DNA from 3 places in the Oceanobacillus sp. FSL W8-0428 genome. Region 3 is predicted to be linked to each of the others. Evidence: a T-box and tRNA genes for the amino acid it is inferred to sense, from the RefSeq annotation. Region 3 holds a T-box; the other regions hold tRNA genes.
What was found. The T-box of region 3 lies ahead of metG (methionine--tRNA ligase). A T-box ahead of a tRNA ligase gene usually reads a tRNA of that ligase, here a tRNA-Met.
Positions count from the first base shown of each region.

Region 1: it has a tRNA-Met gene. The T-box ahead of metG (methionine--tRNA ligase) is inferred to sense a tRNA for this amino acid. The anticodon was not compared.
Region 2: it has a tRNA-Met gene. The T-box ahead of metG (methionine--tRNA ligase) is inferred to sense a tRNA for this amino acid. The anticodon was not compared.

Region 1 is NZ_JBBORB010000001.1:1,776,361-1,786,963, reverse strand. It holds gene MKY30_RS08225 (aminoglycoside phosphotransferase family protein) at 1-326, shown strand, start outside; gene MKY30_RS08220 (DNA-binding protein) at 520-1,110, opposite strand; gene MKY30_RS08215 (hypothetical protein) at 1,339-1,572, opposite strand; tRNA gene MKY30_RS08210 (tRNA-Ile) at 1,961-2,034, opposite strand; tRNA gene MKY30_RS08205 (tRNA-Gly) at 2,045-2,118, opposite strand; tRNA gene MKY30_RS08200 (tRNA-Phe) at 2,129-2,204, opposite strand; tRNA gene MKY30_RS08195 (tRNA-Asp) at 2,300-2,376, opposite strand; tRNA gene MKY30_RS08190 (tRNA-Met) at 2,381-2,457, opposite strand; tRNA gene MKY30_RS08185 (tRNA-Val) at 2,480-2,555, opposite strand; tRNA gene MKY30_RS08180 (tRNA-Glu) at 2,561-2,635, opposite strand; rRNA gene rrf (5S ribosomal RNA) at 2,765-2,880, opposite strand; rRNA gene MKY30_RS08170 (23S ribosomal RNA) at 2,941-5,861, opposite strand; rRNA gene MKY30_RS08165 (16S ribosomal RNA) at 6,115-7,677, opposite strand; gene MKY30_RS08160 (hypothetical protein) at 8,372-8,512, opposite strand; gene MKY30_RS08155 (regulatory YrvL family protein) at 8,515-8,991, opposite strand; gene MKY30_RS08150 (hypothetical protein) at 9,333-9,620, opposite strand; gene MKY30_RS08145 (hypothetical protein) at 9,744-10,286, opposite strand.
Region 2 is NZ_JBBORB010000001.1:4,208,987-4,219,589, reverse strand. It holds tRNA gene MKY30_RS20310 (tRNA-Asn) at 268-342, shown strand; tRNA gene MKY30_RS20305 (tRNA-Met) at 344-420, shown strand; tRNA gene MKY30_RS20300 (tRNA-His) at 448-523, shown strand; tRNA gene MKY30_RS20295 (tRNA-Ile) at 539-615, shown strand; tRNA gene MKY30_RS20290 (tRNA-Ser) at 628-720, shown strand; tRNA gene MKY30_RS20285 (tRNA-Phe) at 775-847, shown strand; gene MKY30_RS20280 (ISL3 family transposase) at 1,153-2,358, shown strand; tRNA gene MKY30_RS20275 (tRNA-Asn) at 2,419-2,493, shown strand; tRNA gene MKY30_RS20270 (tRNA-Met) at 2,495-2,571, shown strand; tRNA gene MKY30_RS20265 (tRNA-His) at 2,599-2,674, shown strand; tRNA gene MKY30_RS20260 (tRNA-Ile) at 2,690-2,766, shown strand; tRNA gene MKY30_RS20255 (tRNA-Ser) at 2,779-2,871, shown strand; tRNA gene MKY30_RS20250 (tRNA-Phe) at 2,926-2,998, shown strand; gene sodA (superoxide dismutase SodA) at 3,297-3,908, shown strand; gene MKY30_RS20240 (MFS transporter) at 4,010-5,287, shown strand; gene MKY30_RS20235 (peptidoglycan D,D-transpeptidase FtsI family protein) at 5,475-7,523, shown strand; gene MKY30_RS20230 (hypothetical protein) at 7,697-8,311, opposite strand; gene MKY30_RS20225 (hypothetical protein) at 8,324-8,554, opposite strand; gene rpmG (50S ribosomal protein L33) at 9,019-9,168, shown strand; gene MKY30_RS20215 (5-formyltetrahydrofolate cyclo-ligase) at 9,239-9,817, shown strand; gene MKY30_RS20210 (hypothetical protein) at 9,909-10,079, shown strand; gene MKY30_RS20205 (rhomboid family intramembrane serine protease) at 10,344-10,603, shown strand, end outside.
Region 3 is NZ_JBBORB010000001.1:2,233,864-2,244,466, forward strand. It holds partial or broken gene glpK (glycerol kinase GlpK) at 1-1,434, shown strand, start outside; T-box leader at 1,531-1,798, shown strand; gene metG (methionine--tRNA ligase) at 2,056-3,702, shown strand; gene MKY30_RS10435 (YfzA family protein) at 3,844-4,098, shown strand; gene MKY30_RS10440 (GntR family transcriptional regulator) at 4,456-4,827, shown strand; gene MKY30_RS10445 (ABC transporter ATP-binding protein) at 4,833-5,702, shown strand; gene MKY30_RS10450 (ABC-2 transporter permease) at 5,695-6,306, shown strand; gene MKY30_RS10455 (ABC transporter ATP-binding protein) at 6,502-7,371, shown strand; gene MKY30_RS10460 (ABC-2 transporter permease) at 7,364-7,975, shown strand; gene MKY30_RS10465 (GOLPH3/VPS74 family protein) at 8,018-8,689, shown strand; gene MKY30_RS10470 (PepSY domain-containing protein) at 8,750-9,400, opposite strand; gene MKY30_RS10475 (permease prefix domain 1-containing protein) at 9,643-10,539, opposite strand; gene MKY30_RS10480 (PadR family transcriptional regulator) at 10,541-10,603, opposite strand, start outside.

The DNA of each region.
Region 1 (10,603 bases), 460 kb from region 3:
GGGATGCCCATAACACGAATATTTTACAAGATACATCCAAAGAAAATCAGTTTAAATTGATTGATCCAGATGGCATAATCTACGAAAAAGCTTATGATTTAGGTGTTTTGATGAGAGAATGGACTGAAGAATACAAGCACCATCCTGTAGAAAAAGGTATGGAACGGTGTGCCCATTTGAGTATGCTAACAGGTGTGGACAAACAAGCCATTTGGGAATGGGGCTTCCTTCAGTGTGTCTCCACTGGATTATTATTGCTGGCAATTGACAATAAATCCGGTAAAGATTTGTTAGCAGTTGCAGAGGCTTGGTCAGATAAAAGGTAGCTGTTTATTCTTTTAGATTACTATTACAAATTAGGGCAAGAGTCTATCTTAAAAAACTTTAGATGCTCTTTGTCAATTAAACGATACAAATAACTTTTTAATAGTCAAGAAAACCGGATTTTTATACGAAACACCGGTTTTCTTGACTTCCACACAAATTAATCCAAAAAGCATTGTCGATCATGAAACCGAATTAATATTGGCCCGCAAAATAAGTTGTAATCATTTTAATCTTAGCGTCTTTTTTATTGCTGGCAAACCCAAAAAAATCTGCAATATAAATCTGTCTGCCATCATTTAACGTCATGGTTGTATGTGAAGCTCCTTCTTTACCATGGGTAAGATTCATAGCTATTTCCACGCTGCTGACAGGGTAATCTGTTTCAGATACTTTTTGAGAAAAGTTCAGAAATCCATGAATCTCCTCCCTATTAATCACACACCATATAACGTCCTCCGTTAAGACATCTTTTAATATTTCTTCCTTGCCGGCGGCACGCCCTATAATAAAATCACGAATAATTCTTCTTTTGGGGGCATTGTCACATTTTAAATCACCAAGAACTGCAAAGTCAGGAGTGAATGAGAGCTGATTACTCTCCGCAAACTTTAATCCTTTTTCTGTTAGTGTATCCCTTAATATGCTGACTGCTTTTGGTCCGACACCATGAATTTTAAGCAGTGTTGTTTCATCAAGCCTAGCAGCATCTTCAATTGTTTTAATATTTATATGATGAAGGGCATTCATTGCAGGCTTACCGATTTTAGGAAGTGGACTACTCATGGGTAACTAAACTCCTTCCGGGAAATAAATATATTATTCCAGTTTAACATTTATTTTGGTCTTCCGTTACTATTGAAAGGGGCACGATAAACTTATCTGTCACATTTTTGAATGCCGAACTAAAAGATGTTTCTTCTAATGGCTACTTGATCATCCCATCTAGCTGCAATGCAGTTTTAACAGCACAAATAAGCTCATTTTTCAACATTAGCTCTATTATTATTTTCATTAACTCTTAACATCAATAAAACGCAGCATTCCTTTTTCAACAGATATCACATCATCCTGATTAAAAATAATACAGGCTTTTCCTCCAGCATGCTTATCAGAATCAAACTCACCAAGAACTGTTACGTAACCCTTTTCAAAAAAATAAATAAGATGTTTGTCATTTTCCTCTGATTCAAAGGCTGCTAAATCATTATGTAAATACGCTCTCATTGGTTTGTCGTATAATTGCATGTATATTTCTCCCTTTAAAGATAGTTTGAAAAACCAATTATAGCATCCTCATAATTTAGTTTGAAGCTGAGGGCTAATTTTATTTTGAAATAAATTTCGATTGAATGTGCTATATACGGCAAAAAGGATTTTGAAGAGAAAAATGGAGCAAACAAAGAGGGAAAGTTATAAATATGTATGCAAAAAAAAAACTCTCTCACAACTTGTCTTCTTTACGGGAGTAGCTTCCAGTCATCGAGTAATTTTCCTAAAAAAAGACCTCATAGAGAGGGTTTAAATCATTGACCCGCAGCTTAGAAGGCTGTTGGGCATGAGTTAAGGTCATCATGATAATTCTTATATTAACATACAAATGTATGAGATTTGCATCATAAATATATATAAGTAATGGGCCTGAGTGGACTCGAACCACCGACCTCACGCTTATCAGGCGTGCGCTCTAACCAGCTGAGCTACAGGCCCACTTTAATAATGGAGCGGGTGAAGGGAATCGAACCCTCATCATCAGCTTGGAAGGCTGAGGTTTTACCACTAAACTACACCCGCATATTTAAGATGGTGGCTCGGGACGGAATCGAACCGCCGACACAAGGATTTTCAGTCCTCTGCTCTACCGACTGAGCTACCAAGCCAATTAACTATTATGTATGGAAGAATTAAAGGGATTCGAACCTGTGACTCTCTAATTACAAGTCAGCGGTTCTATCAGTTGATCCAAGGTGGTATATGGCGGTCCGGACGGGACTCGAACCCGCGACCTCCTGCGTGACAGGCAGGCATTCTAACCAGCTGAACTACCGGACCATTTTGGTTGCGGGGGCAGGATTTGAACCTGCGACCTTTGGGTTATGAGCCCAACGAGCTGCCAGACTGCTCCACCCCGCGATATGAATTTATAAGTCTTATATGGTGGAGGATGCAGGGCTCGAACCTGCGACCCCCTGCTTGTAAGGCAGGTGCTCTCCCAGCTGAGCTAATCCTCCATTATTGGTGACCCGTACGGGATTCGAACCCGTGTTACCGCCGTGAAAGGGCGGTGTCTTAACCGCTTGACCAACGGGCCAGGTATTATTTTCCAGTTAATAGGAAAATAAATAATTTCACAGGCAGATTTTAAAAGTTAAACTTCAAATCTACGACCAGTCGGTTATTAACCGAAGTTCTACCATTAAGGTACTGTGAAATAAGGATTGCCTGGCGGCGTCCTACTCTTGCAGGGGGAATCCCCCAACTACCATTGGCGCTGAAGAACTTAACTTCTGTGTTCGGCATGGAAACAGGTGTGACCTCTTCGCTATCGCTACCAGACTTATTTATTTAGGATTTGCACCCTGAAAACTAAATAAGAGTAACGTGACATCAAAAAACTTAGATAAGTCCTCAATCGATTAGTATCCGTCAGCTGCACGTGTCGCCACGCTTCCACCTCGGACCTATCAACCTCATCGTCTCTGAGGGATTTTACTCACTTGAAGTGATGGGAAGTTTCATCTTGAGGGGGGCTTCATGCTTAGATGCTTTCAGCACTTATCCTTTCCACACGTAGCTACCCAGCTATGCTCCTGGCGGAACAACTGGTACACCAGCGGTGTGTCCATCCCGGTCCTCTCGTACTAAGGACAGCTCCTCTCAAACTTCCAACGCCCACGACGGATAGGGACCGAACTGTCTCACGACGTTCTGAACCCAGCTCGCGTACCGCTTTAATGGGCGAACAGCCCAACCCTTGGGACCGACTACAGCCCCAGGATGCGATGAGCCGACATCGAGGTGCCAAACCTCCCCGTCGATGTGAACTCTTGGGGGAGATAAGCCTGTTATCCCCGGGGTAGCTTTTATCCGTTGAGCGATGGCCCTTCCATGCGGAACCACCGGATCACTAAGCCCGACTTTCGTCCCTGCTCGACTTGTAGGTCTCGCAGTCAAGCTCCCTTCTGCCTTTACACTCTACGAATGATTTCCAACCATTCTGAGGGAACCTTTGGGCGCCTCCGTTACCTTTTAGGAGGCGACCGCCCCAGTCAAACTGCCCGCCTGACACTGTCTCCGAACCGGATTACGGTCCTGGGTTAGAATGGTCATACAGTTAGGGTGGTATCCCACGGGTGCCTCCACGTAAGCTGGCGCTCACGCTTCAAAGGCTCCCACCTATCCTGTACAAACTGCACAAACATTCCATATCAGGCTACAGTAAAGCTCCACGGGGTCTTTCCGTCCTGTCGCGGGTAATGCGCATCTTCACGCATAGTATAATTTCACCGGGTCTCTCGTTGAGACAGTGCCCAAGTCGTTGCACCTTTCGTGCGGGTCGGAACTTACCCGACAAGGAATTTCGCTACCTTAGGACCGTTATAGTTACGGCCGCCGTTTACTGGGGCTTCGGTTCAAAGCTTCGCTCCGAAGAGCTAACTCTTCCCCTTAACCTTCCAGCACCGGGCAGGTGTCAGCCCCTATACTTCGCCTTTCGGCTTCGCAGAGACCTGTGTTTTTGCTAAACAGTCGCTTGGGCCTATTCACTGCGGCTCACTCACAAGTGAGCACCCCTTCTCCCGAAGTTACGGGGTCATTTTGCCGAGTTCCTTAACGAGAGTTCTCCCGCTCACCTTAGGATTCTCTCCTCGCCTACCTGTGTCGGTTTGCGGTACGGGCACCTATGATCTAACTAGAGGCTTTTCTTGGCAGTGTGAAATCAGGAACTTCGGTACTCTATTTCCCTCCCCATCACAGCTCAGAAATATGTCAGACGGATTTGCCTATCTGACTTCCTCGCATGCTTGGACGCACATCCATCAGTGCGCACTCCTTATCCTCCTGCGTCCCCCCATTGTTCAAACAATCATGAGGTGGTACAGGAATATCAACCTGTTGTCCATCGCCTACGCCTGTCGGCCTCGGCTTAGGTCCCGACTAACCCTGAGAGGACGAGCCTTCCTCAGGAAACCTTAGGCATTCGGTGAAAGAGATTCTCACTCTTTTTTCGCTACTCATACCGGCATTCTCACTTCAAAGCGCTCCACCAGTCCTCACGGTCTGACTTCTCTGCACTTTGAACGCTCTCCTACCATTGTTCGTAAGAACAATCCGCAGCTTCGGTGATACGTTTAGCCCCGGTACATTTTCGGCGCAGCGTCACTCGACCAGTGAGCTATTACGCACTCTTTCAATGATGGCTGCTTCTAAGCCAACATCCTGGTTGTCTGTGCAACGCCACATCCTTTTCCACTTAACGTATACTTTGGGACCTTAGCTGGCGGTCTGGGCTGTTTCCCTTTCGACTATGAACCTTATCACCCATAGTCTGACTCCCAAGTTGAAGTAACTGGCATTCGGAGTTTGACTGAATTCGGTAACCCGGTAGGGGCCCCTAGTCCAATCAGTGCTCTACCTCCAGTACTCACGATCTTGAGGCTAGCCCTAAAGCTATTTCGGAGAGAACCAGCTATCTCCGTGTTCGATTGGAATTTCACCGCTACCCACACCTCATCCCCGCATTTTTCAACATACGTGGGTTCGGGCCTCCAGTCAGTGTTACCTGACCTTCACCCTGGACATGGGTAGATCACACGGTTTCGGGTCTACGACCGCATACTCATTCGCCCTATTCAGACTCGCTTTCGCTACGGCTCCGTGTCTTCCACTTAACCTTGCATACAATCGTAACTCGCCGGTCCATTCTACAAAAGGTACGCCGTCACCCATTAACGGGCTCCGACTACTTGTAGGCACACGGTTTCAGGTTCTATTTCACTCCCCTTCCGGGGTGCTTTTCACCTTTCCCTCACGGTACTGGTTCACTATCGGTCACTAGGTAGTATTTAGCCTTGGGAGATGGTCCTCCCGGATTCCGACGGAATTCCACGTGTTCCGCCGTACTCAGGATACACTCCGGAGGAAATTCCTTTTCAACTACAGGGCTGTTACCTTCTTCGGCTGACCTTTCCAAGTCGATTCGTTTAAAGAATTTCTTTGTAACTCCAATGGAGTGTCCTACAACCCCAAGAAGCAAGCTTCTTGGTTTGGGCTCTTTCCGTTTCGCTCGCCGCTACTCAGGAAATCGATTTTTCTTTCTCTTCCTCCAGGTACTGAGATGTTTCAGTTCCCCGGGTCTGCCTCATCTACCCTATGTATTCAGATAGATGTCCTGTCCCATTACGAACAGTGGGTTCCCCCATTCGGAAATCCCCGGATCAAAGTTTACTTACAACTCCCCGAGGCATATCGGTGTTAGTCCCGTCCTTCATCGGCTCCTAGTGCCAAGGCATCCACCGTGCGCCCTTATTCACTTAACTAAAGTTTTGGAATAAGTTTGCTGATTACTTCGTAATCAGTTGTGTTGCTATATCAATAGCTTTTTTGCCTTATTTCTAAAGTTTGATGTCGTTGTTACTCTTATTTAGTTTTCAAGGTACAAGCTTCCACACGGATGTGGTGACTTCTGTGTTGTCACATGGACGTGACGGTTTTAACAGAAGTTCCTTGAGAGATTGCTCTCTCAAAACTGAACCAAACAACCAAGTACAAAATTCCGTTATATATCCTTAGAAAGGAGGTGATCCAGCCGCACCTTCCGATACGGCTACCTTGTTACGACTTCACCCCAATCATTCGTCCCACCTTCGGCGGCTGGCTCCAAAAAGGTTACCTCACCGACTTCGGGTGTTACGAACTCTCGTGGTGTGACGGGCGGTGTGTACAAGACCCGGGAACGTATTCACCGCGGCATGCTGATCCGCGATTACTAGCGATTCCGGCTTCATGTAGGCGAGTTGCAGCCTACAATCCGAACTGAGAACGGTTTTATGGGATTTGCTTGACCTCGCGGGCTTGCTTCCCTTTGTTCCGTCCATTGTAGCACGTGTGTAGCCCAGGTCATAAGGGGCATGATGATTTGACGTCATCCCCACCTTCCTCCGGTTTGTCACCGGCAGTCACCTTAGAGTGCCCAACTAAATGCTGGCAACTAAGATCAAGGGTTGCGCTCGTTGCGGGACTTAACCCAACATCTCACGACACGAGCTGACGACAACCATGCACCACCTGTCACTTTGTCCCCGAAGGGAAAACTCTGTCTCCAGAGCGGTCAAAGGATGTCAAGACCTGGTAAGGTTCTTCGCGTTGCTTCGAATTAAACCACATGCTCCACCGCTTGTGCGGGTCCCCGTCAATTCTTTTGAGTTTCAGCCTTGCGGCCGTACTCCCCAGGCGGAGTGCTTAATGCGTTAACTTCAGCACTAAGGGGCGGAAACCCCCTAACACCTAGCACTCATCGTTTACGGCGTGGACTACCAGGGTATCTAATCCTGTTCGCTCCCCACGCTTTCGCTCCTCAGCGTCAGTTACAGACCAGAGAGTCGCCTTCGCCACTGGTGTTCCTCCACATCTCTACGCATTTCACCGCTACACGTGGAATTCCACTCTCCTCTTCTGCACTCAAGTCCTCCAGTTTCCAATGCACGTTTACGGTTGAGCCGCAAGATTTCACATCAGACTTAAAGAACCGCCTGCGAGCGCTTTACGCCCAATAATTCCGGACAACGCTTGCCACCTACGTATTACCGCGGCTGCTGGCACGTAGTTAGCCGTGGCTTTCTGGTCGGGTACCGTCAAGGTACGATCAGTTACTATCATACTTGTTCTTCCCCGACAACAGAGTTTTACGATCCGAAAACCTTCATCACTCACGCGGCGTTGCTCCGTCAGACTTTCGTCCATTGCGGAAGATTCCCTACTGCTGCCTCCCGTAGGAGTCTGGGCCGTGTCTCAGTCCCAGTGTGGCCGATCACCCTCTCAGGTCGGCTACGCATCGTCGCCTTGGTGAGCCATTACCCCACCAACTAGCTAATGCGCCGCAGGCCCATCTGTAAGTGACAGCAAAAGCCGCCTTTCAACTTACCATCAGGAGATGATAAGTATTATCCGGTATTAGCTCGCGTTTCCGCGAGTTATCCCAGTCTTACAGGCAGGTTGCCTACGTGTTACTCACCCGTCCGCCGCTCGTTCCACGAACGTCCCTCCGAAGAGTTCTGTCCGCTTCCCGCGCTCGACTTGCATGTATTAGGCACGCCGCCAGCGTTCGTCCTGAGCCAAGATCAAACTCTCCATAAAAGTGTTTGTTTCTTTAGCTTTCAGAAGTCAACTTCTGACTTAAATATTCAAGAAAAACGAGGTGTTTTTCTTCTTTCGTACTGGTTGTTTTGTTCAGTTTTCAAAGAGCAATTTCTTTGTCGCTTTTAAAAACAGCGACCAAATTAATATATCATGCATTGGATTTATTGTCAATAACTTTTTTAAAGTTTTCTTTAGTTGTTATCGCCTTTTCAAAAGCACAAAAAGAATCATACCACACTATCAAACTAAAAAGCAATCATTTTTTTAATTTTTTTAATCCACTCTATCAAATAGCCAATTATCGCAGCATTCTTTTATAACTAATTAAATTCCTTTTTCACTCTGTTAATATTACGCAGATAATGGTACCAGTATAGTTTGCAGCTTAATTAAATAACATATAACAACTTACTTTCGCACATTAAAACAGGTATATAAAATTAGAGGAATCAGCCACCCATTGCTTTAATTGGCTTTGAATTTCCTTATTCGAATGTATGCTGGCATTATCTTGAATCTCGATTAATTAAAGACTACATATTTCTTGTATAGACTTATAAATACATTAATAAACTAGATTCTTTTTTTATAGTTCATTCGAATGCTCCTCCAGTTTAGAAAATCATTGTATATCAAAACTCGATAATATAATCCCCAGAAAGAATACCGTTATAATAAAAGCAGGAATGGATTATATTATTTTGTTTTTAACTGTAATGTCATCAAATTTTTTAAATAACTTAGTCAGCATAAATAATAAGCAGCCAAGAGCAGGAAGTATCCACGCAATCAGTCCAAGCATGAGACTGCCAATATTAAGTAAACCGATCATATTTAGTTCCTCGTTTCATTTATTGTTTCTTCATTCTCTTTGTCGTCATCATCAAAAATAATTTCGATTGCGGTAAGCAATGCTGCAATCACAACCTCTGTTTGCACAGAAAGCGTAATACTATTCATCAACTCGTCCACGGTAAACAGGACAAGCCAATTCGATGTGAATTCAATAATAATCCGGATAAAAAGTATCTTTGTTTTTTCCGTCATATTTCGGGTAAACAACACGAAAATTGATTTAGTAACCAATTCAAGTATGAGACCTACGCCAAACATGCAGATAACAAAAATAACCAAGGACCAAATTGAGTCATACTGAACGCCGAGCATTTTAAAAACTCCTGCCAGGCCAAAAAAATAAAGCCCAAATACAAAGCCCACTGCCAAAACAATAAGCAGTGTTATTCCTATAATTGCTATTATTTTTTCCTTTACGTTCTTATCACGAAAGGAATCATTTTCATTTTCTGACATACGTCTATTTCTTCCCCCTGTTCGTATTCTGCGATCTAGCAGGATAATAGTTACGCTCTATAGTAATATATACTTTTGTTTTTAGATAATTTACATCTTTTTGAAGCAATTATACTAAATTCAGAGCTGGCAGTATATATTTCTGAAACTTTAATAGTCCTTTACCTTTTGCAATTATATTTAATCCTCAGGGTTTTCAGTTAACACCCAGGGCATACGAGCTTCAAATTCTAATTGCAGAGCTTGGCCGAGGAGATTCATACTTTAAAAACGTTAATTCTTTCCCAAAACCAATGGTGAAATTCCCAGCGCTAACTGTATTAGTATCATTCCAGTCTGAATCAGCACAATATTCTCCTTCTACTAATTTCCCACTTAGATGATAGCTCCCCGAGTATAAGCCGTAAACCATCCTCCTGTTCACCAAACTCAGATAAATGGCTTGGTTTGGAAAGATTAATTCCTAGTCCAGTAAATACTTCTATTATTGCTGGGTTAAAATGTTTACTTGCTTCTATAAAATTCCTGCAATATAAACAATCACATATCTCTATATCCTTTGTATAGAATTTCTCTGTTTTATACAGGTCAACTTCTAACAACCACTTCATTAGTCTTATTTGCTTCATTCCATTCCCCCAAAAATTATACCCTTATAAAAAATCTGAAACTGATAGATGTTATTCATTTTATTATATAATTGACTTCAGACTCTTGTTCTTTCATCATTGAATCAGTTACAGGAATAATTTTTACTCATAACCTCCGCTGGATTCCGGCAGCTCTTTATACGCTTCCTTCCCTCTGATAATGCTAAATACATAATTGCGTAATCCAATTAGCTGCTCTGTATCGTCAGTTGGTTCACAGTAGGCTCCTGAAACAGAATGTGTTATTGTTTCACCATTAATAATAATTTCCCACTTGTCATCTTCGTGTGGCTCTATATTGCACATCGTTTCGTTTACAGGCTCAGGTATAAATTCTTTCGTTTCAACAATATTGATTTCTTTCATTTTCCCATAAATAGCTTTCATTTCTTCCTCTGTTAAGGTCACCTCTGCAGTTGCTGTTCCATCTGCTATTAAATCCTTTGTCACTGTACCTTCAAAAGTGTTAATTTCATTATTTTTTCCTACACCAAATTGAATAGAGAAATCAAAGTCATCCGGCATATTCTCTGGCATTCTTACAGAAGGATCAACTTGAGTCGGCTTGTTTTCATTTGTTTCATCAGATTGGCTGCATGCATTTAGAAAAAGTAAGAGTAAAATAAAAAGTAATCGTTTTTTCATGAATCGCCCTCCTTTTTAATTAAATAGACGAATGCAGTCCCATTTAGTTTCAGCTTTATCGAAAAAACTTCTTGTTGTACTGAAAAAGATTGCCCTCTTCAATAATTCCACCAGTCCACGTAACAATCCAATGCAAAATGTTACGGCGACTGCAATATCATGTTAATTAATTTCAGCCATGCTATGTGATCAATAAAAACTTACTAAAAGATACAGTTTAATAATCAGACATTTTAATATCCTTATTCGAGCATTGGCTGCAGATTACAGGAACATTCTCCCATTCAAAGCTCTTCCTGGGCATAGTCTGGGTCTTC
Region 2 (10,603 bases), 2.0 Mb from region 3:
AAGACTCTGTCTGTTTATTTTTCAGGCAGAGTCTTTGTTAAATGAATGAATTTAATGGAATTCATACGAAAAGCAGCTTAATTTACTATTAACTAAAAGAAATTATATAAGTTTTAAAAGTTTTTGTTGAAATATGTTATATTACGTGCTATTATAATTCTTGCAGTCAACTTCTGATAAAAACTTTTGCAACACCGCAAAAAAAGTTGTTGACATAATCTACATAACATGATAAATTATATTTTGTTGCTAATTAAAAAACATTATTCCACAGTAGCTCAGTGGTAGAGCAATCGGCTGTTAACCGATCGGTCGTAGGTTCGAATCCTACCTGTGGAGCCATGGCGGTGTAGCTCAGCTGGCGAGAGCGTACGGTTCATACCCGTGAGGTCGGGGGTTCGATCCCCTCCGCCGCTACCAAAAAAATACATAAACTACTATTACATGGCGGTCGTGGCGAAGTGGTTAACGCACCGGATTGTGGCTCCGGCATACGTGGGTTCGATCCCCACCGGTCGCCCCATTAAAAATAGTGAAAGGACCCTTAGCTCAGTTGGTTAGAGCTATCGGCTCATAACCGATCGGTCGCAGGTTCGAGTCCTGCAGGGTCCACCATTTATTCTGCCGGGAGGTATACCCAAGTCTGGCTGAAGGGATCGGTCTTGAAAACCGACAGGCGGGTCAAACCGCGCGGGGGTTCGAATCCCTCTACCTCCTCCATACATATATTATAAAAGAATAATGCAGAGCTTTTCTATGGAAGTTCATCTTTTTGGCTTGGTAGCTCAGTCGGTAGAGCAGAGGACTGAAAATCCTTGTGTCGGCGGTTCGATTCCGTCCCGAGCCATCTTTAAAAACAAGCTTAAGGCTTGTTTTTTTATGCTCCTTTTTAATCCTCTTGTTTCCTTTGTTGAAATAGGTATTGCCTAAGATTGTGAAGAAAATCCGGTTAGATAATAACAGTTCTTTAAGGCAAAAAAGTTTCTTTAAATCAAAAATAGAAATAATCTATTTTTAAAATTGGGCTCTATACTGAATGTGGTGGTGCCCTCCGTTCCATCGCCAGATGGAACGGAGACAAAAAAATACACTCTATTTCCTCTCTCTGGTAACCTTGAGTTGTCGAGACAAAAGGAATGGGAGAGGAAAAGAGTGCATCATCATTTTATCACAGAGTTGTTAGGAATTAAAGATACGCATGTAGATGTGTGGGATATCAGAGAAGAAGAAAGTTATTTTATTGCAGAATTATTCACGAAACAGCGTATGCAGAAATGTCCTTTTTGCCGTAAAAGAACCAAGCGGATACATGGCTATCGTTGGCAAAGCATTCAAGGACCAGCGTTTACAACCAAGGAAGTTCATCTTTCCCTGCGAAAACGACGTTATATTTGCACGTCGTGTCATCACACATTTTATGAGCGTCTACAAATGATTCATCGGTATCAACGTTGTATGGCGAGTGTGCAAACGACAGCGATGATGCATGCAGCGGTGAGTTCCTTTCGTACAGCGGCGCTAGTAACCGGAGTAACAGTGAATCGTGTCTTACGGTGGTTTGATCAGAAGGAGTTAACTACCAGCAAAGTGTTGCCGCGAGTCATTGCGATCGATGAGTTTAAAGGTGACGCGGATGGAGAGAGGTTTCAATTGAATGTGGTCGATGTGGAGAACCGAAGAATTATCGATATCTTGCCAAATCGAAAAGTGGAAACCATTGAAGCGTACTTAAAGTCCTGTGATACAGGTAAAGTAGAAATGGTAGTAATGGATTTATCTCAAGCGTTTAAACAAGCAATTCGAAAAGCACTGGGAAATCCTCTGATTATCGCTGACCGTTTTCACTTTATGCGTCAGGCCTATTGGGCTCTAGATGAGGTCCGCCGTGAAGTTCAAAAGGAGCTGCCCAAGAAAGATCGAATTCGAATGAAACGTTCCAAAAAACTTCTGTGGAAATCATGGACAACCTGTTCAGATGATCAGAAGAAGAAAGTCGAGCAATTATTAAGGATAGATCCCCGCTTAAAGGAAGCTTATGGTTTAAAGCATGAATTGGATACGTGGTTTAAGGAAAGTGATGCGCACAACGCAACTGCTGGATTAGAAGCGTGCCTGGAGAAGTTGAATGCATCCGCGTTAGAGGGATTTCATCGTGTCGCACGTACATTTAAAAGATGGCAACAAGAAATTCTGCATTCTTTTATGTATCCCTTTAATAATGGCTACATAGAAGGCGTTAATAATACGATTAAAGTATTAAAAAGATTATCTTATGGGATTAAACAGTTTGATCGAATGAGAAAGAAAATTCTATGGCAACAAGAGGTAAAGCTTGTCTTAAAGCAAGCTTATAAATAAAGAGGTGGAGGAATGATATTCCACCACCACATTTGACATAGAACCATTAAAAAACATTATTCCACAGTAGCTCAGTGGTAGAGCAATCGGCTGTTAACCGATCGGTCGTAGGTTCGAATCCTACCTGTGGAGCCATGGCGGTGTAGCTCAGCTGGCGAGAGCGTACGGTTCATACCCGTGAGGTCGGGGGTTCGATCCCCTCCGCCGCTACCAAAAAAATACATAAACTACTATTACATGGCGGTCGTGGCGAAGTGGTTAACGCACCGGATTGTGGCTCCGGCATACGTGGGTTCGATCCCCACCGGTCGCCCCATTAAAAATAGTGAAAGGACCCTTAGCTCAGTTGGTTAGAGCTATCGGCTCATAACCGATCGGTCGCAGGTTCGAGTCCTGCAGGGTCCACCATTTATTCTGCCGGGAGGTATACCCAAGTCTGGCTGAAGGGATCGGTCTTGAAAACCGACAGGCGGGTCAAACCGCGCGGGGGTTCGAATCCCTCTACCTCCTCCATACATATATTATAAAAGAATAATGCAGAGCTTTTCTATGGAAGTTCATCTTTTTGGCTTGGTAGCTCAGTCGGTAGAGCAGAGGACTGAAAATCCTTGTGTCGGCGGTTCGATTCCGTCCCGAGCCATCTTTAAAAACAAGCTTAAGGCTTGTTTTTTTATGCTCCTTTTTAATCCTCTTGTTTCCTTTGTTGAAATAGGTATTGCCTAAGATTGTGAAGAAAATCCGGTTAGATAATAACAGTTCTTTAAGGCAAAAAAGTTTCTTTAAATCAAAAATAGAAATAATCTATTTTTAAAATTGTTGTTTTATAAGGAATTGACGATAGAGGTGAGTGCAAAATATTTGCAAGAAATACTTTCCTTTGATACCTTAATAAGTGAAGAGCTTAAAAAAACATCATTTATTTAGAGGAGGAGTTACACATGGCAAAATTTGAATTACCAGAATTACCTTATGCATACGATGCATTAGAACCAACTATCGATAAAGAAACAATGAATATTCACCATACGAAGCATCACAACACCTACGTTACAAAATTAAATGATGCACTAGACGGACATGAAGATCTGCAAAATAAATCCGTAGAAGAGCTTGTCAGCGATTTAAACGCGGTTCCTGAAGACATCCGCACAGCAGTACGCAACAATGGCGGTGGACATGCTAACCATAGCTTTTTCTGGAAGACACTGTCACCAAATGGCGGCGGAGAACCTGCAGGAGAGCTGGCTGATAAAATCAACAGCAAATTCGGTTCTTTAGACAAATTTAAAGAAGAATTTGCAGCTGCAGCAGCAGGACGCTTTGGTTCTGGCTGGGCATGGCTGGTATTAAATAATGGCGAGCTTGAAATCACAAGCACACCAAACCAGGATTCACCATTAACAGAAGGCAAAACACCATTATTAGGATTGGATGTATGGGAGCATGCATACTATCTTAAATATCAAAATAAACGCCCGGAATACATTTCAGCATTCTGGAATGTAGTAAACTGGGATCAAGTAGCTAACAATTACGAAGCTGCGAAATAATAAATAATTACAAAAAGCTTGCAGAAATTTAAACTTCTGCAAGCTTTTTGTATAGATACGATTCCTTCGCTAAAAATAAAAGGAGAAGGAGTCGTTTTCTTATGCAATTACATCAGCAATATAGAAGATACAAAAACCAAAAAGATGAATACAGGGACTTGTGGATGCTACTGTTGATTGGAGTTTTATATGCAGCCGGGATCTTTTTATCAAATACTTTTGTAAATGTGTACTTATGGAAGCAATCCGGCGACTTTTTTGTGATTGCTAACTATCATTTAGCGAGCTATGTATTTCAAGCATTGTCGTTTATTTATGCAGGGAAATTATCGAAAAAAATAGATCGTATCATTATATTAAGAATCGGGATACTTTTCTTATGTTTCTTTTTCTTATTTGTTCTTTGGATTGGTGAGCTTGCAGCATATTATAATTTTATTCTCGGCTGTTTATTGGGAATAGGTTATGGTTTTTTCTGGCTGGCTTATTACCTGCTGACTTTTGAAATTACAGAACCAGATACGAGAGATTGGTTTAATGGTATTTCAGGCACACTAACGTCATTTGCAGGGATGATTGGGCCATTACTTGCTGGGTGGATGATTTCAAAAATGGCTGGTGATGTTGGTTATACTGCTATTTTTATTATTTCCTTAAGCTTATTCATTGCGGCAATTGTAGCCAGCTTTTTCATCATACGTAAGGGGAGCAGAGGGAGCTTTGCTTTAGCTGCTGTTATAAATGAAAGAAAGAGAAATAAAAATTGGAAGCGTATTTTACATGCTCATTTTTTCCAGGGGCTAAGGGAAGGGATATATGGTTTTTATATTACCATTTGGATTTTCCTTGTTACAAACAGTGAGCTTGTGTTAGGAGTTTTTAATTTATTTCTTTCAGGCTTATCGATCGTCTTTTATTTTGTCGCCTTAAAATGGATTAAGCCGTCTTTAAGAAAAAAAGCAATTTTGTTTGGCGGCATTCTGCTGTTCACCTCTATCTTTATTATTATTTTTGAAATGAGCCTTTTCTGGTTAATTATATATGCAGTAATTATTGGAATTGCATTTCCCATTTTAACTGTACCGTATGAATCACTTACCTATGATGTGATTGGCAGAGCCCGTATGGTAGAAGAAAGACGGGTGGAGTACATTGTTGTCCGGGAAATTTATTTAAACTTAGGCAGAATCGTTTCGATTATGGTATTTATATTCGGGATGTTTCTATTTCCGCATGATATGATTATTCCAATATTACTGATTATTTTTGGTGCAGGGCATGCGATTATTTATTTTTGTATCCGAAATATTTTTATCGGGCCAACAAAAAAACAAAAAATAGCATTAAAAGAAGATTTCACGGACGAAAAAAGTCGTTAAGTGTGGTAGAATCAAACAGTAGTATTGATAACTGAAATGTTTAAAAAGATACGTCTATAATTTAAATTTTTTTTGCTTTTTAAACAAATCATAGAATTAATGCCATATAAGGCCAAAATATATGTAAAGGGGGAGCAAAGTGGTAGACAAGAAGAAAAAGAAAAAACGGGCCCAGCTTCCGGTTCGTATGAATATCCTTTTCTTTGCCATCTTCTTATTATTTTCTGCACTCATACTTCAGTTAGGTGTTGTTCAAATTTTAAACGGGGAATCTTATCAGGAAGAAATTGAAAGAACGAATTTAGACACGACAAGTGTACCGGTGCCCCGTGGAAAAATATATGACAGGAATGGGAATATCATAGTAGATAATGAAGCCATGTATTCCATTACTTATACGCCCCCCAAAGGTGTTCAGGCAAAGGATCGCTTGAAGGTGGCTGAAACCTTAGTTAATTTCATCGATATGAGTGATAAGAAAAAAATCGATCGAATAACTGACAGAGATAAAAGAGAGTATTATTTATTACTTCATCAAGAGGAAATAGAAGAACGATTAGAAGAAGTTGATACAGAGGAGATGGATGCTTCCGAGGAATACGCTGCCACATTGGATTTAATTACCGATGAAGAAATTGCAGATTTTTCCGATGAAGAATTAGAAATTATCGCTACAAAAAAAGAACTGGATAAAGCATATGCACTGACCCCGCAGGTAGTGAAAAATGAGGGCGTAACAGCAGAGGAATATGCTGCTGTAGCTGAGCATCTGGATGAGCTTCCCGGAATCAATGCCACAACAGATTGGAATCGTGTTTATCCGAATGGAGATACGTTATCGACTATTTTAGGGAGAATTTCCACTCAGGAGCAGGGAATTCCCGCAGAGGACTTGAGCGCTTATTTGACAAAGGGTTACAGCCGAAATGACCGGGTCGGCAGAAGTGGACTGGAAGAGCAATATGAAGACTTTCTGCGCGGCCGTAAAGAGCAGATTCAGTATACGACACGTCAGAATGGGACAATTATCGGCTCCGAGACCATTGTTGAAGGAGAACGGGGCAAAGATTTAGTTTTAACAACAGACTTAGAATTCCAGCAGGAAGTTGACAAAATTGTCTTAGAGGAGCTGAAAGCAGCGAAAGCAAAGAATCCTTATGACAACCGGTATCTAACAAATGCGTATGCTGTTGTAATGAATCCGAAAACAGGAGAACTTCTTGCTGTTTCCGGTGTGAATTATGATAAGGAAAAAAATGAATATAATAATGCTTCCTACATGGCTTTATCTAATGCAACAGAACCCGGCTCCAGTATTAAAGGGGCAACTATACTTGCCGGATATGATGCGGAGGTTATTTCACCTGGAACAACTTTCTATGATGCACCAATAACATTGGCAGGAGGCTTAACAAAAAAATCTGTATCATCTATGGGAAGTGTAGATGACCTGAATGCATTAAAGCGGTCTTCCAACGTTTATATGTTCTATGTTGCCCTGCGTCTGGGTGGAGATTACCGTCATCCATTGCCTAATAATGCCACATTAAATATAAATAAGGCTGAGACATTGCAGACCCTGCAAAATTATTTCAATCAATTTGGCTTAGGGGCATCGACAGGAATAGATTTTCCAGATGAAAGTACCGGAGTAAGAGGTCAGACACCAGAAAACCCAGGTAATATTCTTGACTTCGCAATCGGTCAGTATGATACGTATACCACCCTGCAGCTCGCACAATATGTATCCACCATTGCCAACGACGGTTACCGTGTCCAGCCGCACTTTTTAAAAGAAGCTCGTGATCCCATTGCCTCTTTAGACGAGCTTGGACCATTGTATTATACAAAAAATACAACGGTAATGAACCGGATTAATATGACAAATGATGAAATCAGCCGTGTGCAGGAGGGCTTCCGCCGTGTATTTCAAGAAAATGGAGGAACAGGATACAGTTATTTTGGTAAAAAATCATATAATCCAGCTGGGAAAACAGGTACAGCTCAGACTTCTGTTTATGAAAATGGACAGAAACTGGCTGATCTCAATAACCTGACAATGGTTGGTTATGCGCCGTTTGATGACCCTGAAGTTGCCTTTGCAGTTGTTGTACCGAGTGTAGGAATAGGTGCAGGGGACGGGGTTAATGGTAAAATTGCTTCGAGGATTTTAGATGCCTACTTTGATATTAAAGAGGATCATGATGAAGAAGCAGCTGATTCTTCTGATGAATAGCGAAAAAGACGCATAGGAGACTTTCACCCTTTAATTTGGGTGAGAGTTTTTTATGTACAAGCTTTATTTATTGTATTGTAATTGACTATGGGGCTTCTGCAGATTGAAGTTGTCTTTCAAACAAAAAATGAGCAGCTCTAGATTGAGCAACTCATTTTTTTATTAAATCATATTTATTCTGAGTAGGTAGTAATAATGTCACCAATTTCATCGAAAGACATTTCGCTGTCCACTTCATAAGTTCCAGGCTTTACGCTGCCGCTTAAATCATTGTCTTCCAAGAAATCATTAAAATCTCTTGCATCATCAATAATCCCGGCATCTTCTAAAGCATCACTGATGTTAGAAGGGGGCGCACCATTTTCTAATGTAATTTCAACGTCAATTACATCTGAGTCTTCGGAGGATTCTTCATCTTCATTACCTTCATCATTATTGTCTTCCTCGTCTGCATTTTCGTTGCCTTCTTCGTCATTACTATTTTCATCATTGTTGTCTTCATTTTCATCAGAATCATTGTTTGAATCTGATTCATTATCGGCTTCAGAGTCATCTTCTGCATTTCCATCAGAATCAACCTCGTCAGCTGCTTCTCTATTCACGCTATATGCAATATATTCGTCTTGTGTTAATACAGCATACCCTTGATTTTCCAGTGCAGAAATCAATTCATCCGGTTCCATATCCTCGAGGCTGCCCGAGGATTGATTACCAAATATATATATAGCGAGAAGCAGGAGACCGCTTGTCAACAAACCGACAGCAAACGCTCTAACATGTTGTTTCATGATAATACTCCTCTAATTATTATTTTTAAGATCAGACGGTGCTGCTTCATCAGATATGTTTTGAGGCAATAATTCTTCTTCTAAAACAGAAACCTTCTTCTTTAACTGGTATGTATCTTGCATCGTAGTAATGGACAATTGTTCTAGCTGGCTTTCGACTTCTTCCAGACGGTCGTTAATAAAGAATGATAGAATAAATAGAACAACCCCAATGACGACAACTGCCAAAATGGCAAATAGCATTTTTATTTCCCTCCCTTTATGAGGATGTTCAAAAAGTCCCCAAATGATAAGCTGCGAATCTCTGCGTTGACGCGTTTTTTACGATACTCACGTATTAAAAAGCATAGAAGAACTTCTGTTAAAATCGTCCACGTCCTGTGGACAACACAGAAGTCACCACATCCTGTGGAAGTCCGTTCGTAAAAACCACGTCGTCTTGATCTTCTTGCTTCTAATTTAGAAACTTTTTGAACACGCACTTTATGTATCATTTATAGTTATACCATAAATTAAAAGAAGTGACTATGCTAAAAGCACGATAAATCATGACAGGGAGTTGCTTTAACCCTGATAAAACATGGGGCGAAAAGTTTTATCATGTTTTTGGTATAATCCTTCTTGATAAATAGATGAAACTTTGATAATATAATTAAAGTCTGTACAGTTATGTAAAAAGGCAAGTTGAAAAGTTTGGAGGGATAGATATGCGCGTAAATATAACGTTAGCTTGCACGGAAACAGGAGATCGTAATTATATTTCTACAAAAAACAAACGTACAAATCCTGAGCGTATTGAGCTTATGAAATACTCACCACGTCTTAAAAAACATACCCTACACCGTGAAACAAAATAAGCAATCATGAAAACTCTTATCTGATGTTAGTTGGATAAGAGTTTTTTTGCAGACAGAGGTGAAATATGATATGTCAGAAAAAAAGATATTACGGCAAAAAATGCTGAAAGAACTGAGTCTTTTGTCGAAGCTGGATCGAAAAAAAGTGGAAACAGGACAGCAGAAGCAATTATTTACAACTCCAGCATTTCAAAATGCCAGAACGATAGGAATTACTATTTCCACAGAAATAGAATGGGATACATATACAATCATTGAAAAGGCCTGGAGAGAAGGAAAGATAATAGCCTCACCGAAATGTGTGGTAAAAACGAGAGAAATGTACTACTATGCCTGGAATCATCAAAAACAAATTCAGACAGGTTACGCAGGTATAAAAGAACCGATCCCCCAAAAAACAAAGCGGATTCTACATTCAGATATCGATTTATTGATTGTGCCAGGAGTGGTTTTTGACACGGATGGTTATCGTATTGGCTATGGCGGCGGATATTATGACAGAATGCTTGCTGATTATTCAGGAGCGACAATCTCGCTTTGCAGTGAACGGCAATTAATCCAGCAAATTCCCCGGGAAAGCTATGATCTGTCTGTAGAACAGATTATTACAGAAGAACGTACCATAGATACGGCCAGACAGAATAGCTAATCTTTAATGTATAAGATTTCTCCCTTCGTTGAAAATAATTGATGTAGAAGAGTCTCTAATCACATCAATTATTAAAAGGGAGGTAAGAAAGATGATGCGCATGTTCTTTACAGCAGCGATGGTTATATCCATTATTTTTATACTTATGAAATGGAAGTACCGGATTTTAAACGGCTTCTTAAATTGGAAGCAGGGAAGAAAGTATTTAGTTCCAATTATTGCAAACATTATTTTATGGAAAAAGAAAAAGGAAGCGGTTTAAATTATCTATATGCATTATAAAAGACACTGCTTATAATAAAATATTCCCTCTTTGCCGGCAAATATAAAAAGAAAACATAAAGCGACGAACTTAATAGGGCGAGTAACCGCAGCCCCAGTTCAAGCTTCATCAATTTTTATGAGACGGGCAGTTGCAATTCTGGACAATGAGCAAATAAAATATCCTGCTGGCGGCTCTTCCGTTTGATCATAGTTGCGCATAATTAGAAACATTTGGTATGCTTCAAAGAGGGGAGGTTGATTTATGGACGTACATATGCAATATAGAGCGTATGAGCTGGTGAGGAAATTGACAGAGCAAGGGTTCCGGATTATTGCAGGAGACTATAAAACGGATGAAGTCTGGATGGAACGGAAAGCAGGCGGAAAATCTGATATTATTCGTGTAAAACCGCAAACCTTTGATTGGTCTAACCAATTACGGCAGGATTCGCAGACTGCTTATCAGCAAATGCAGCGGATAAGGCAAGCTATCGCAAGTGTTAATGCTGAACTATATTTAAT
Region 3 (10,603 bases):
AAAGGGGAAATTATTGATACAGCTCAAAAGGAATTTAAGCAATATTTTGAGAAACCGGGCTGGGTAGAGCATGATGCAAATGAAATTTGGACATCTGTGCTTGGCTGTATCGCAGAAGTGTTAAATAAAACTGGAATTGAAGCGAGTCAGATAGAAGGGATTGGAATTACCAATCAGCGCGAAACGGCAATTGTATGGGACAAGAATACTGGCAGACCAATTTATAAGGCAATTGTCTGGCAGTCCCGTCAAACAGAGCCTATTTGTAAGGAGTTAAGAGAACAAGGATACGAGGATACATTCCGTAGTAAAACAGGTCTCTTAATTGACCCGTATTTCTCAGGAACTAAGGTGAAATGGGTTCTGGATAATGTAGAGGGAGCAAGAGAGAAAGCAGAAGCTGGTGACCTGTTATTCGGTACAGTTGATTCATGGCTTATTTATAAGTTTTCAGGCGGGAAAACCCATATTACTGATTATTCTAATGCTGCCAGAACATTGATGTTTAATATTTACGACTTAGAATGGGATGAAGAGCTGTTAGACATTTTGGGCGTACCGAAGTCGATGCTTCCAGAGGTTCGTCCGTCTTCTGAAGAATATACAAAAACGGTATCTTACCATTTCTTTGGTGAGGAAGTTCCGATTGCAGGTATTGCAGGTGACCAGCAGGCTGCTTTATTTGGGCAGGCATGCTTTGAGCAGGGAATGGCGAAAAACACATATGGCACAGGTGGCTTCTTATTAATGAATACAGGATAAAAACCTGTAGAATCCAAGAGTGGGTTATTAACTACGATCGCATGGGGAGTTGATGGAAAAGTAACCTATGCACTCGAAGGAAGTATTTTTGTAGCCGGCTCTGCTATTCAGTGGCTGCGCGACGGTTTAAGAATGATTGAATCCAGTCCTGAAAGTGAAGATTTTGCGACACGTGTAGATTCAACAGATGGTGTGTATGTAGTACCAGCTTTTGTCGGTTTAGGAACGCCATATTGGGATAGTGATGCACGAGGTTCTGTATTTGGATTGACAAGAGGAACTAAAAAAGAGCACTTCATCCGTGCGACATTAGAATCACTGGCATATCAGACCAGAGATGTAATCGAATCAATGGCAACAGACTCTGATATGGAATTAAAAACGCTTCGTGTTGATGGTGGAGCAGTGAAAAATGATTTCCTAATGCAGTTCCAAAGTGACATTATGGATGTAACCGTTGAACGTCCTGTGATTCAGGAGACAACAGCACTTGGATCTGCATACCTGGCCGGATTGGCTATCGGCTTCTGGGAGAGCCAGGAGGAAATAGCTAAGCAATGGAAGGTAGAGAAAACATTCGAGGACAAAATGGATAATGAAGAAAGTGAAAAATTATATAAAGGCTGGCAAAAAGCTGTCGAGGCAACTCGTGTGTTTAAGCTGGAAGAATAATATTGCTTTATCATGTATATGACTTGGGCAGGTTACTTAATTTTAAATAATAAGTTGATAATATTGTCCAATAAGAGTAAACTAAAACAAATAGTTAAACAGGCAATGAGAAGGAAAAGTAAATTGGGAAGCGCTAAAAGAGAGTCTCTGCTGGTGGAAATGAGGCAGCAAACCCCCAATTGAACAATGACCTTTGAGCTGCGCACTGAACTCCAAAACGGATAGTAGGCTGCGACGAGAGGCACTCGTTACAATAGCAACTGTATAATCTGCTGAAATTAACTCACCAGACGTACAGAAGGAGGCAGACTGTGTGAGCAGTCTGTGAAAATTAGGTGGTAACACGGGAATACTCGTCCTAAGCTTTCTTTGACATAAGAAGCTTAGGGCGTTTTTTATTGCTTAAAGTGCGTGTTCAAAAAATCCGATAAATAGGACCAAGAAGTTCAAGGCGACAAATTTTTACGGACGGAGCGTATGCTTCATAATACGTGAGTATCGGAAAAAATTGTCAACGTAGAAATTCGCCGTGTCATTTTTATTGGACTTTTTGAACATCCTCTTAATATCCTTATCTCATAACTGTATCTATTGAATTAATAAAAATGAGGAGTGTTGGAAATGGCTGTATTTATTGGCGGCGCATGGCCGTATGCAAATGGTTCCCTTCATTTAGGGCATATTGCCAGCTTATTGCCGGGGGATATTTTAGCAAGGTATTATCGTTTAAAGGGAGAAGAGGTTCTGTATGTTTCTGGTAGTGATTGTAATGGAACACCGATTTCTATCCGTGCATCACAGGAAGGGACGACAACTGAGATCATTGCTGAAAAATACCATCAGGAGTTTGTGGACATCTTTGAAAAACTAGGCTTCTCCTACGATTATTACACGAGAACAGATAGCACATTCCACCATCAGGCAGTACAGAAAATCTTTTTAGACCTGCTTGATAAAGGGTATTTAGAGGAGAAAACAACAGAACAGGCATATTGTGAAAAGGATAAGCGCTTTTTACCAGATCGTTTTGTAGAAGGACGATGTCCAGTCTGTGGAGAAAATGCACGGGGAGATCAGTGTGATCATTGCTCTGCTGTTCTTGATCCGCTTGAACTGCAGGATAAAAAATGTAAGCTTTGCGGCGAAGAGCCGGCGATACGTGAAACAGCACATTATTACTTTTCCTTTGGCAATTTTTCAAATGAGCTTACTTCCTCAGTCAATCAAGCAGAGAAGAAAGAACGCTGGCGTGATAATGCCCTTCAATTTTCAAAGCGTTATTTGCGGGAAGGGCTGAAGGAAAGAGCAATGACAAGAGACCTTCCTAATGGGATTGATGTTCCTGTAGAAGGATTCGAAGGGAAGAAAATTTATGTATGGCTGGAGGCTGTTGCGGGTTATTTAACCGCGAGTCAGGCATGGGGAGAAGAGCATCAGCAAGATATAGATAAATGGTGGCAACCTGATAATTCCACAAAAGCTTACTATGTACATGGAAAGGATAATATTCCGTTTCATACCATTATCTGGCCAGCTCTATTATTGGCACTTGGGGAGAAACAGCTTCCTACCCATATTGTTTCCAATGAATATGTTACTTTGGAAAAAAGAAAGATTTCTACCAGCAATAACTGGGCTGTCTGGATAAAGGATGTGTTGGATACCTACCACCCGGATTCACTGCGTTATTTCCTGACCATTAATGCTCCTGAAAACCGGGATGCGGATTTTTCCTGGCAGGAATTTATCCTTAGTCATAACGGTGAATTATTAGGGGCGTATGGAAACTTTATCAATCGTACACTGAAGCTTATTGAGAAAAATAATGATTCGAATATCCCTCAGGCAGATCCAGAAGCAGAGATAGTGGATAAAGTAAAAAAACTTTATCCAGTCATTGGAGAGCTTGTGGAAACAGGGAAATTGAAGCAGGCATTGAGCGAGATATTTGACTTTATACGGGAAGCAAATAAGTATTTTGATTTTCAGGCACCTTGGAAGCAGGTAAAAGAAAATCCTGAGGAAGCTGATAAAACTTTAGCAACCTGTGTGTATATTATTGTAAATACGACGCAGCTGTTGTATCCATTTCTGCCTTATTCTACAAAACAGGTTCAAGAAATGCTGTCAATCAAAGAGCTGGTATGGGAGGAAATAAGTAATCTTCCGCAGCAGGTGAACAAAGTTGTGGCGCTTTTTGAAAGGATAGATAAAGGAAAGATTGAAGAGGAGAAACAGAAGCTGGTGCAGCAATCTGCTTTAAATTGAATGACTCAACAACTGTTAAAAGATCTTGGAATTTATTCAAGGTCTTTTTCGATTTTATAATTTATGGTTGAAAAAAATACTTTATTTTGTATATACTGTTAATATAGTATATATACAATAGTTTAAGTGAAGAGAATGCAAATGAAAGCATGGGTAATTCAGATTGGTTTTTTTATAAGTCTCAATTTAATATTGATGATTGTTGATGGCACGCCTTTGGTTATGGATTTTGAATTTGGTAAGTTTGGGAATGAAATGCTGCAGAAAGATATTTTTACAAGATGGTTTAATTTTTACGAAATACCATTTTTTAATGTGATTTTACTGTTTGCCACCATTCATATAATATTATTTCCTTTTTATCAAATTATCTTTAAAGTACGTGCCAGGAAATAAGTTTCTGATTGAGAATTTTTATAAGCAGATTGACTATGTAAGAGGAAAGAATATATATGAATGAATTTTGCTCCAGTCAATATTTCAGAATGGACAAAACGGGATGATGCATGATGAATGTCTGAAACAATTGAGAACGTTACTGGATACAAAATTTACGAAGTCTGTTCATTTTCTTAAATCTACTTTATTTGTCTTCTTAATTTTAATAGTCCTAATTTTTTATTACGCAGACGATAGTTACTCTTTTTTTACTTCTCGAATTGGATCAAATATTTTCATTATAGCTGGATGAGTTTATTCAATACTTCATACTGTGTATAATGTAGATATACAATCAGAAAAAGAGGTATGGACATGCAAATTATCATATCAAACAGCTCCAAAGAGCCAATTTATGAGCAGATCTTAAAACAAATTCAAACAGCAATTCTTTCAGGCGAGCTGGCGGAAGGAGATGCACTGCCTTCCATCAGACAGCTGGCAAAGGATTTGAAAATAAGTGTGATCACAACAAAACGGGCCTATGAAGAATTGGAGAAAGCGGGATTTATCTATTCCATTGTCGGAAAAGGCTCGTTTATAGCGGAACAAAATTTAGATGTGATTCGGGAGAAGAAATTAAGAGTAATTGAAGAGCAGCTGAGCGCGGTTATTTCTAATAGTAAAGAAATCGGTCTGCCTTATGAAGAACTGCAGGAATTATTAAAGCTGTTGTACGAGGAGTGATGGGAATGGAAAATGTGATAGAACTCCGTGGTGTATCGAAAGCATTGAAGGCATTCACGATAGATAATATGGATTTACAAATAAAACAGGGCTTTGTAACTGGATTTATTGGAGCAAATGGTGCCGGCAAGTCGACGACAATGAAGCTTATTATGAATCTGCTGCAGCCGGATAATGGAGAAGTAAGTGTATTCGGGCTGGATTATGCCAGTCATGAAAAAGAAATTAAAGATCGTATCGGCTTTGTTTATGACAGTAATATATTTTATGAATCTTTGAATCTGAAGGATATCAGCAGGATTGTGGCGCCTGCTTATAAACGTTGGAATCATCAGCAATTCAAAGCTTATGTGAACCAATTTGAGCTGCCTTTAAATAAGCCGATTAAGAAATTCTCTAAGGGGATGCAGATGAAAGCTTCTATTGCAATTGCTCTTTCCCATGATGCGGAGTTAATTATTATGGATGAACCCACTGCAGGCCTGGATCCGACATCTCGCAGGGAGCTTTTAGATATTTTTCAGGAAGTAATGGTAGACGGAAAAAGAACGATTCTCTTCTCCACACATATAACAAGCGATCTCGACCGGATTGCCGATTATATTGTACTGATTGACGAAGGGAAAATCCTCTTTGATAAACCTATTTATGAGCTGCAGGAGCAGTATGCATTAGTAAAAGGAAGTACGGAATTACTTGATCCAGACACGGAAGCTTATTTTATAAAAATAGATCGTTCTCCAAATGGTTTTCAGGCTTTAACAAAGGATGCGACGAAAGTGAAAGAAGTCTTCGGAAATCATGTTGTGATTGAAGAAGCCAGTTTAGAAGAGATTATGTTCTATATGAAAGGAGCAGATAGTCATTATGATTAATTTAATCAGGAGAGATTTGATTATACAGAAATTTCAGTTGTATTTATTCATTCCATGTATTCTTTTCTTTATTATCTTTGGTTCACATCTTTCTGCCTTTTTTATTATTGTGTTTGCTGGATTCTTTATTCCAATAAATGCATATTCGTATGATGAAAAGGCAGAAACAAATATTTTATTGAATTCTTTACCTTATACACGTACGCAAATTATTGCTTCTAGATATATTGGCGCTATTTTTTATATGGCGGTATCTATCGGTATCACCATTGTTCTTTTTTCTTTGTTTAATAGAGCTTTCACTTGGACAGATATAGCAATTGGAGCAGGAATTACGCTTGCGATGTTTGCGTTTGCTTTTCCGTTGTTCTATCTATTGAAGCCGGGATATATTGGAACAGCAATTGTGATAGGATTTATTCTGTTAGTTATCTTAAGTCAGCCGGCAATAACATTTTTGGGCGAGTATCTAACCCCAATCGTTCAGTTTTTCGCAAGTGCATCCACTACTATACTTTATTTAAGCAGTGCAGGTATTCTCATTGTGTTGTATGCAGCTTCCTGGCTGATTAGCCAAATGATTTATCAAAGGAAAGCCTTTTAAAAGATATGAATATTTCATATTTGAATAAATATTTGTCAGAGATCTTGAGCATAAAGCCAGGGTCTTTTTTTTACGAAAAAATCATTTTTGTAGTTGCAAAGAAAATAAAAAGATGTTTTAATAATGTATATAGTGTTAATATAGTATATATACAATAGTCAGTTTAGATGCAAAATAATGAGGGGAGTAATACGTATGAAAAATATAGTTGAATTTAAAAATGTAACCAAATGTTTTAAAGATTTTTCCTTGGAAAATATCAATTTACAAATAAAACAAGGGTATGTAACAGGCTTTGTCGGTGCTAATGGAGCCGGTAAATCAACGACAATGAAGCTGATGATGAATCTTTTACAGGCTGATACAGGGGAAGTAAAAATCTTTGGGATGGATTATGCCAGTAATGAGAAAGAAATCAAGGAGCGTATGGGCTTTGTCTACGACAGCAATGTGTTTTATGAAAGTTTAAATTTAAAAGATATACGGCGAATTATAGCGCCAGCTTATAAAAATTGGGATGATAAGACATTCTATAACTATATCAAGATATTTGAATTACCTTTAAATAAAGCAATTAAAACTTTTTCAAAAGGGATGCAGATGAAAGCTTCCTTGGCAATGGCTTTATCCCATGATGCAGAATTTATTATGATGGATGAGCCGACTGCGGGATTAGACCCGGTTTTTCGGAGAGAACTTTTAGACATCCTGCAGGAAATTATGGAGGATGGCAGAAGAACGCTATTCTTTTCCACGCATATTACCAGCGATTTAGAGCGGATTGCAGATTATATTACGTTTATTCAAAAGGGAAAAATTCTTTTTAATGACTCAATGCAGAATGTACAGGATCGTTATGCTTTGGTAAAAGGAAGTATTGATTTACTTAATCAAGATACAGAAAAATTGTTTATAAAGACAGAGCGTTCTTCTTATGGATTCCAAGCTTTAACAAATGATGCGGCTGAGGTAAAGATTTTGTTGGGAGATCGTGTTGTGGTTGAGGAAGCTACATTAGAGGATATTATGTTTTATGCGAAAGGAGCGAAACACCAAAATGTTTAATTTGATAAAAAAAGATTTAATTATACAAAAGACACAGATTATCCTATTTATTCCATTAATTATTTTTCTTATCCTCTTTGCAAGAGATATTAGCCCGATTTTTATTTTTCTGGTAGCCGGTGCTTATATATCGGCAAATGCTTATGTATATGATGGCATGGTAGAATCAAATATTCTTCTTAATTCTTTGCCATATACACGCAAGCTGATTGTTACTTCCAGATATATTGGAGCTATGGTATATATGGTTTTATCGATGGCGATGGCTGGGGCTGTTCTCTATTTATTTGATTATAGTTATGACATGATGGATATGGCTATAGCGGCTGGATTGTTCTTCATTTTCGCAGCTATCGCGTTCCCGTTATTTTATATTTTAAAGCCTGCTTATATCGGAGTAGTGATGTTTATCGGGATGATTGCTTTAGCAATAGGTTTTCAGCCCGCTGCCCGTTTCTTGGAGCGAAACCTTATAACAATTACTGATTTTATTACAAGCTTATCAACAACAATGCTCTATCTTAGCGGAGCAGCTATAGCAATTGGTTTATATCTCATATCCTGGATAATCAGCCAATTTATTTATCAAAGTAAAGTTTTTTAACGCTGCAATATTAAAAATAGAAACTGAAAAGGAGGGGAAAACATGCTTTTATTAGCTGAGCAACTTTTCTTATTATCCATTAGTCCCAAAACCAATCAACCTTATGGGCGTGCTTCCTCCGCATTGCCCTATTGTTTAAGCGGCGCTTTACTGGCAGAGCTTATGCTGGAAGATAAAGTTAAGCTGCGTCAATCTAAGATGGAAGTCGTTCATACAGAAGTGGAAGATCCGCTGCTGAAAGAAGCAATAGAGATTATGCGGCTTAAAAATAAGAAAACACCAAAGTATTGGGTTTCTGCTTTGAAACGTTCATACAAAAATCTTCCGCGCAAAATTGCTGATAAATTAGAGCAGGCTGGTGTAGGTAACATGGAAGAAAAGCGGATTCTAGGTATGTTTCCATCTTATACGTACACCTTTAATCAAGCAGATTTTAACAGAACGATGAGAAAAAACTTTCGGACGGTTTTAGGAAAAAGTAAAAAACAAGATCTCTTAGAAAAAGAAGAAGAACGAATCGTTGTATTGATGTCACTTGTTCATATCAGCAGTTTACTTCGCATCGTATTCCCGGAACGGAAAGAAGCTAAGTGGGCAGAAAAACAAATCAAGCAGATGAGTAAGAATCTTCCTGTTTCCAAAGCTGTCAAAGCAACACTTGATTCGATTAATGCAGCTATTTTTGCAGCGTTTTCCTCTGCTTCAAGATCTTAAAAATAGACTGACCTAAATAAAGCAGGCTTAAGCTCAAGGCTTAGCCTGCTTTATTTAAATTTAATCGTCTACTTCCACATGCAGCTGTTCTCCAGACTCTGCATCAATATAAACATCTACTTCCTGAGATCCCATATCTTCAAAATTAATTTCATATATTGGGCTGCCATTTTCAAATTCTAATGACCAGCCTCTAGCGGTAATGCCATCTGTTTCAGGAGCTTCAGAAGCTGTGGACAGTGCTTCTTCTGCAGAAATATAATCTGCCAATACCAATTCATCATATTGTTCATCTGATTCTTTTTGTTCTTTTTCCTCAGATATAACGTCACCAGACTGATTAATCTCAACGGAGTATTCCATCGTATCATCATAGCCGTCTATATCATAGACAAGCTCCCCTTTTTCTTCATCCAGCTGTATGGAAGAAAGGCTCGAACCCGGGAAGTGATCGTGGAAAGCTTCCATGGCATCCTCCACAGTTAAGGATACATTTGTTAAGTCTAGATCGTCATTACCCTCTGTTGAGCCATTATTGCCATTAGTGTTATCTGCTGCATTTGAATCATCATTATTATTATCGTTTGTGTTTTCACTTGTATTTGAATCATTTGCTGCGTCATTTCCTGTGTCGCTGTCATCGCTTGTCCCGCAAGCTGCTAAAGTAATGGAAAGAAGCAGTGTCAGACATAGAAGCAAAAATTTTTTCATGATTGTTCTTCCTTTCCAATCTCTGTTTAAAAGAGGTATTTAAACTCATAATACCCAATAAAAAAAGAATAAAACCAAAAAATAAATATTTATATTTTCGAAAATAGTTTTATTGGACTTTTTGAATATCTTTATAAATTAAACTGTTCTGGGATAACTATTTTATACATAAAGAACACCCAATTCTTTTCAGAATTTGGGTGCAGAAAAACAGATAAAAATATAGTAATGAAGCATGGATATTATTTTGTTGCTGAATTGCGTCTATGCTTTGATATCATACGGTACTCAATTAAGAGCTCTCCCATAATGGCAAACAGAAAGACAGGAAGAGCGTAAAGGATATTAGTCAATATCCAGATAAGAAGAAAGACCCCAATTGCTCCAATCCATAAAGCTCCGGACAGCATTCCACGTTTTGTTACTTCTTCTGTATCTTTATAATAGCCTGCGTAGGCTTCATGATATCGTTCATGCTCCTGCATTAGCCATGGCTTGAATCGCTTCTTTTCTGTAAGGATTAAGAAGGCGATAACCAGAATGCCTGGTAATACAAAAGGAACCAGCACCCCCAGGATAGCAGCTGGATTACTGTTTTCCATAAAATAATGTGAACTGGAGATGGAAATTCCGAATAAAATGACACCAACAGCAAGCGCATAAATAAGTGCCCTTTTCCAGTCCATCGGATATTTGGCAGTTGTTTCTGTTGTTAAACCTAAATAGGTTAATGCTGCTCCTGCAGGTACAACAAATGGCAGGAAGGAGGAAATAGCAATGAATAAATTATTTCCCGCAGAAAAATAAGTGATTAGACTCGTAATAATTCCAAACAATAAAACTCCTGCAGCAAGTGTATACCCAATTGCATATCCTGCAGAAAGTTTAGGCTTTGGATCCACATACATTTTTCCAATAATCTCCTTTCGTTTTTCTCTGCTTAAATCATCGGCAATTGCTGTAATATCACCTAATTCTGAGACAGCTTCTGCAAATGCCTCATCAGATGATTTCCCTGTTTTTTCTAAATCCTGCACGCGGTCTTTTAAATTTATTATGATTTCTTCTTTGAAGTCCTCCAGTTCAGCTGTTGACTTATACCCGTGAAATAAATCATCGACATATTTTTTTATCATCATATTAGTCGTCTTCCTCCTTCAATAATCGATTCAAAATCCGTTGCGTAAATTCCCAATCGGCGAT